Regions from separate parts of the Rhodoferax fermentans genome, predicted to be linked through region 1. Evidence: predicted binding sites of a transcription regulator. Region 1 holds the regulator's gene; the other holds the start of a gene.

Region 1 (3,416 bases):
CCGATGTACACATAACCCGCCGCCATGAAGGCTGCCATCGAACGGGCCAACATCGACACCTTGGCGGCAGCCGTTGGAATCTCGACCGAGGAGATCCGGCGCTGTGGCTTGAAGCGTTCTGGCAAGTGGGCATAGGCATACAAAGCGATGCGTTCAGGCCGCAGTTCCACAATCTGCGCCAGGGTGCGGTCAAACGACTCGGGGGTCTGTTCTGGCAGACCGTAGATCAGGTCCGCATTGACCGATTCAAAACCGCGCTCGCGCGCTGCAGCCACCAGCGCAAACACCTGCTCTGCGGGCTGGATGCGGTGCACCGCTTTTTGTACCGCCGGGTCGAAGTCCTGGATACCAAAACTCAGGCGGTTAAAGCCGAGCTCAGCCAGCACATCCAGTCGTTGGTTGTCGATGGTGCGGGGGTCGATCTCGATCGAATATTCACCACCCGGCAGCAGCTTGAAACTGCGGCGCAACAAGGCCATCAGGTCACGCAATTCGGCGTCTGACAAAAAGGTGGGGGAACCGCCACCAAAATGCAGTTGTGACACGGCCTGCCCCAGACCCATGTGTTGGGTGTGCAGGTCGACTTCCCGGCTCAGATAACGCAGGTAAGCCGCCGCCCGGTCATGGTGTTTGGTGATGATCTTGTTGCAGGCACAGTAGTAACACAAGGCCTCACAAAACGGGATGTGCACATACAAAGACAGTGGCAGCGCCAACGCAGCCGCACCCGAGCGACGCTGTTCCAGCGCCAGAGCGTAATCCTGAGCGGTAAATGCCTCCACGAAGCGATCAGCGGTTGGGTAGGAGGTGTACCGGGGCCCGGACACATCGTACTGCCGGATCAAAGCTTCGGAGATGGGTTCTGCTGCAGATTCGATCATTGAAAATTCCCTTATTTCAGACGCTGTAACTGTGCCGCTTGCCCTCTTTTTGGCACTTGATATTGATCAACCAAGAGGGAGAAACCGAATAAGCCCAATTTGACATTTGTCAGCTGTTGGTGAAGAACAATGTCAAAATCGTGATCATGAACTATGAGACCATCAAAATCGCTTGTGCCAACTGCAATATGCGCGAGCTGTGTATGCCCATTGGCCTGACCCAGGACGAACTCAATCGTATCGATGAAATGATTGGCTCCAGGCGCAAGGTCAAGCGTGGTGAGACCCTTTTTCATAACGGTGAACGCTTCACCAACCTGTATGCGATCCGCACCGGTTTTTTCAAGACGTGTATCACCTCTGAAGACGGGCGCGATCAGGTCACAGGTTTTCAGATGGCCGGGGAAATCATTGGCATGGATGGCATCGTCAACGACTACCACTCCTGCGATGCGGTGGCTCTGGAAGATGCCGAAATCTGCGCCATGCCCTTTGCCCAGATTGAAGCACTGTCAAGAGAGGTCAATGCCTTGCAGCACCACGTTCACAAAATCATGAGCCGTGAAATTGTGCGTGAACATGGTGTGATGCTGCTGCTAGGCAGCATGCGGGCCGAAGAACGTCTGGCAGCCTTTTTGCTGAACCTGGCGCAGCGTCTGCATTCACGCGGTTTTTCACAGTCGGAGTTGATCCTGCGAATGACCCGGGAAGAGATTGGCAGCTACCTGGGTCTCAAACTGGAAACCATCAGTCGAACCTTCTCGCGGTTTGTCGAGGACGGCATCGTCGCTGTCAAGCAGCGCCACGTGCACATCCTCAACACCAGCGCGCTGCAAGACATCGTCAACCCGAAGTAGCCCTTACTTCGTCGGCAACTCAGGAGACGCTTTGGGGGCGGGGATGACACCCGTGGCCGCGTGGTTGCGCGCCATCATCGCGGGTGCGTCACCACTCTCGATGGTTTTTGACGACCTGATGTGCTCTATTTCAATGTCCTGACCCGAGACGATCTGGTTCGGGCTGTTGGCAATGAAATAAAAAGTCACGATACACGCAAGAATGACAGCCACCGGGCCGCTGATTACCAGCCACACGTGACCGTAAGACCACCAGGGTTTGTCGTCGTTCAGAGACTCGTTTCTCATCGGCATACCTCTTTCATCCTCAGGTTCTGCAAAGAACAATTGACCTTATAACAAAAAAGAGGGAAACATGGCTGTTTCCCTCTCATCATGCGTCCAGCTCTGGCGCGGGTGGGACTCAGTCCCCACCCAGAACCAACATGCTTACTGCTTGTTGGACAGACCCCAGATGTAAGACGTCAGCACCTTGATTTGCGGCTCAGTCAAATGGTAGGCCTGTGCAGGCATGACATTAACCACGCCGTTGTTGATGCGTTCGATGATGGCCTTTTCACCAAAACCGTGCAGCCAGATGTTGTCTGTCAAATTGGCGGACCCCAGGGCTTGCATACCTTTGCCATCTTCGCCATGGCAGGCGGCACAGACAGCAAACTTCTCTTTGCCAAGAGCGGCCTTGGCCGCATCGTGCGGGCTGCCTGACAGGCTCAACACGTACTGAGCCACGTTCTTGACATCGTCTTCGGTACCAAGCGCTGCGGCCATCGGTGGCATGTTGCCGACCCGACCCAGCTGGATGGTCTCAGTGATCTTCTCAGGTGTACCACCGTGCAGCCAATCGCCATCGGTCAGGTTCGGGAAACCCTTGTTGCCTTGGGCATCAGACGCATGACATTGCGCGCAGTTATTGCTGTACAAACGTTCACCAATGGCCATCGCCGCCGGATCCTTGGCGATGTCTTGAGGCGTCATGTTGGCAAAACGTGCATACACCGGCGCGGTCTGTTCCTCACCTTGTTTGATCTCGGCAGCATGCAGACCACTGGAGGTCCAGCCCAGCAGGCCCGGGTAACTTCCCAGACCTGGGTACAGCGCCAGGTAGCCAAAACCAAAGATCACGGTCAGCACAAACAAATAACTCCACCACCTGGGCAGCGGGTTATTCATCTCGCGCAGATCGTCATCCCACACATGGCCGGTGGTGTTGTCACTGGCGGTCATGGCCTTGGCTTTGCCCGACATGACCAGCAGAACCAGGCACGCAAGAATACTCACAACGACCAGGCCCGCGACATACATGGACCAGAATCCGTTTACAAAATCACTCATTTCTTTTACCTCTCAGTGTCTGAGTCAGTCTTGATCGAAAGGCAGTTTCCCGGCCTCATCGAATTCAGAAGCGTTCTTGCTGGAATAAGCCCACACCATGATCCCGATGAACATGACAAAGCTCAGCAAAGTAACCACAACTCTTGCAGTGTTGACATCAATTTCCATCACTGCATCCCGGTTTATTTGACGTGCAGACCCAAACCTTGCAGGTAAGCAACCAGTGCTTCCATCTCGGTTTTACCTTTCACAGCCTCAGCTGCACCAGCGATGTCTTCATCCGTGTAGGGAACACCAACCGTACGAAGACCTTTCATGTGAGCAGGGAGACTGTCTGCATCCACCA
Region 2 (3,416 bases), 250 kb from region 1:
TGCCAAAGCTGCCATCGGTGCCCACCGCGTTGAGGAAGTTGAGCACCAGCACCATCGGCACCACAATGCGCCCGGCCTTGACGATGAAGGCCTTGAGCCGGTCCCAGGTGTGGTGCAGGATGCCTTTGAGTGTGGGCAAGTGGTAGGGCGGCAATTCCATGATGAACGGTGCCACATCACCCTGTAGCAGCGAGTTTTTCAGGATCAAGCCGGTCAACACGGCCACCGCAATACCAATCAGGTACAGGCCAAACACCACGTTTTGCGCGTTGCTCGGGAAAAACGCCGCCGCAAACAAAACGTAGACCGGCAATCGTGCGCCGCAAGACATGAACGGTGCCATGGCAATCGTCAACAAGCGGTCACGCCGGTTCTCCAACGTGCGGGTGGCCATGACGGCTGGCACATTGCAGCCAAAACCCACAATCAACGGCACAAAGGACTTGCCCGGCAGCCCGACCCAGCGCATGAAGCGGTCCATCACAAAAGCGGCGCGCGCCATGTAACCCGAGTCTTCCAGCACCGACAGGAACAGGTACAAAAAGCCAATCACCGGGATGAAGGTTGCCACTGTCTGGATACCACCGCCGATGCCCTTGGCGATCAGCACGATCAGCCATTCTGGTGAACCCAGCTGGGTCATCAGCTCGGTGGTGCCATCCACCAGCACCACCTTGGCGGCTTCGTCAAAGAAGTCGATGAAAGCGCCGCCGATGTTGATGGTGAACAAAAACATCAGGTACATCAGCACCAGGAAAATCGGGATGCCCAGCGCCCGGTGCAAGACCACGCGGTCAATCCGCGCAGAGGTGTCACGGGTGAGTTTGCTGGTGGTTTTGACCGCTGTCTGCGCGACCCGGTTGGCCAGGCCATAACGTGCGTCGGCCACCAGGATGTCCAGGTCCTCACCCAGCATCGCCGCAAACTCGCGGGCCTGCGCCGCAATCTCCGGTCCAGCGGTTTTTTGCGCCAGATCGTCGCCGCTGAGCAGTTGTACCGCCAACCATTGCGCGCGGGCAGGCAATTTGCCAGGCAGGGCACTGATCTTGCGCGCGAGCTCATCCACGGCACGTTGCAGCGCGTCTGAATACACCACCTGGGCGCTGGCGCGGGGCTGCTGTTGTGCTGCCTGGCTGATGGCCGTCTTGAGCTCGGTGATGCCGCTGCCCTTGCTGGCCACCACCGGCAGCACCGGACAGCCCAGTTGTTCGGCCAGTTTGGCCGCGTTGACCTGCATGCCTTTGGCCGCAGCCATGTCGGTCATGTTGAGTACCAGCAGCAGCGGCACACCCATCTCTATCAACTGGGTGGTGAGGTAGAGGTTGCGCTCCAGGTTGGCCGCATCAACGATGTTGACCACCAGGTTGGCCTCGCCGCTGTGCACGTAGTCGCGGGCGACCCGCTCATCAAGTGACACCTCGCCGTCCACCACATCGAGTGAATAGGTGCCAGGCAGGTCAATCACCTCAATCTCGGTGCTGCCAAGTTTGTAGGAGCCGCTCTTTTTCTCGACGGTGACACCAGGCCAGTTGCCCACATGTTGGCGTGAGCCGGTCAGGGCATTGAACAGGGTGGTTTTGCCGCAATTGGGGTTGCCCACCAGGGCCAAAGTAAATTGTGTCATGCCAGTTTCTCCACCAACAAGGCCTTGGCCTCGTCCTTGCGCAATGACAGGGCAAAGCCGCGCAGCCGGATCTCCACCGGGTCGCCCAAGGGGGCCAGCCGGGTCAGGCTGATCGACACACCAGGGGTGATACCCATCGACAGCAGTTTGCGGCGGTAGCTGGCGCCGCCCTCGCCATAACCCAATATCCGGGCGGTATCACCGACCTGCAGGTCGCTCAAGCTTGTCATTGTTTCTGCTCCTAAAAATGAAAAATCGCCAGGGGTTCAGACGGCAGCCACCAGCACCCGGTGCGCCAATCCCGCACCCAGGGCATACCGGCTCTCACCACGCTGCACCACCAAACCGCCACCTTGTTGCTGCACCACACGGATTTCTGCACCCACGTTGAGTCCGATCTCGGTCATGCGCCGGTCCATGCCGCTGCCACGCAAGGCCGCCACCCGCAGCAACTGGCCCGGTGTGGCCATGCTCAACGGGAAGGTGGCTTGGGCGCGGCTGCTGCTGGTGTGCGTTGCCTGGCCCGCATCTGCCGACGTTGTCCCGTTGGACGCGGGCTGGAACAGGGCGGCATCGTTGCCTGACAGGGCGCTGGAAGTGAACATGGTGCTTTCACGGGCTGGTGGAATGACTGGCATATTAATAGGAATGATTCGCATTGTTTGTGACAAAGATCAAACAAGCCACAACTATTGACCCGGCTCAAGGTGGTTGGGGGCCCGTGCCGGGCACCCTGCTCAAAGCTGCTGTTTGAGCGATCAGACGTGGAGCCAGTGGTTGTCGACCCGCCCGCTGGCCCAGGGGTGCAACTGGCCGGGCAGGGTGGTGTTGGCCTGATTGACCTCTGCCCCGGTGGCCACACGCATCACACCCGCACGCCCACCAACCCAGATTGAATTAGCGTCTACCGCCAGGGCACCGGCCTCGGCCAGGGGGGTGCTGCCCAGATACTGGCCATCCAATGCATACCGAGCCACCACTTGACCCCGCGTGGCGCTGACCAGAAACTGCGCCTGGGGGCCCCGCCCGGCCACGGTGACGTCCCCGCCATAACCCGCGAGGGCCGGTTGGCCTGTGGCCAGAGACAAGGCGCCTTCGGCTTGATCGGCCCAGCTCAGCCGGGCCAACAGCGGAGCGGCGGCTTTGAGGGCTGGGTCGTCATGCTCGGCCTGCAAGGCAATGCCCAGGGTGGGTGTGCTGCTGGCTTGGCTGGGGTCGGGCAGCGCCCAGGCCAGGTGGCGCAGGCTCAGGCGTGGGTCTGGCAGACGCCATTGGCCCAGCCGCTCACCCGTGTCGGGGTGCAGGCAGCAGATGCTGGGGTCCATCTGCTGCAGCTGGCGTTTGACACGCCCGGTTTCGACGCTGGTGTCGATGCCGCCATTGGCGACAAACAACATGCCAGCCAGAGGATGTGTCTTTGCTATTGATTGAGTAGCTGGTAGACCAAGTAAAGCATGGGGATCCAGCCCAAAAGTCTTGTGTTCGGTCTGCAACTCCAGGGTCTTTGCGTTGCGCACTCCCAGCAGGCCCTGGCCGTTGTTGGTGTCGATTTCGGTGGTGTAGATGCGCAAGCCGTCTGAACTCACCAGCACATGGCCGCTGAACACCCGGTCACTGGCTTGCCACAACCACTGGGCGGGTTGGCCGGGCGTCAGTCGGATCAGCCAGTCGCCCGGGCGGCGTGCGGCCACCAGCAGGCTGCCGTCGGGCAGCAGGGCCAGGCCGTGGCCCCGTGTAGGCAGTTCCAACTGGTGCAGCGTTGTCAGTTGGCCGCTGGCATCGAGCTGCAACC

The links. The regulator FNR, encoded in region 1, switches genes on or off when oxygen is low (the NO sensors DNR and NnrR bind a similar motif). The targets are predictions, from matches to a motif close to TTGATNNNNATCAA.
Region 2: RF819_RS17365 (FeoA family protein) is a predicted target of FNR. The motif match lies at 2,317-2,330, and genes of this name have one in related genera.

What each region holds. Positions count from the first base shown of each region.
Region 1 is NZ_MTJN01000002.1:3,472,654-3,476,069, forward strand. Features, by position in the region: gene hemN (oxygen-independent coproporphyrinogen III oxidase) at 1-881, opposite strand, end outside; gene fnr (fumarate/nitrate reduction transcriptional regulator Fnr) at 1,028-1,738, shown strand; gene RF819_RS16130 (hypothetical protein) at 1,742-2,026, opposite strand; gene ccoP (cytochrome-c oxidase, cbb3-type subunit III) at 2,168-3,070, opposite strand; gene RF819_RS16140 (cbb3-type cytochrome oxidase subunit 3) at 3,095-3,238, opposite strand; gene ccoO (cytochrome-c oxidase, cbb3-type subunit II) at 3,253-3,416, opposite strand, start outside.
Region 2 is NZ_MTJN01000002.1:3,723,604-3,727,019, reverse strand. Features, by position in the region: gene feoB (Fe(2+) transporter permease subunit FeoB) at 1-1,624, opposite strand, end outside; gene RF819_RS17370 (FeoA family protein) at 1,621-1,854, opposite strand; gene RF819_RS17365 (FeoA family protein) at 1,891-2,229, opposite strand; gene RF819_RS17360 (DUF1513 domain-containing protein) at 2,383-3,416, opposite strand, start outside.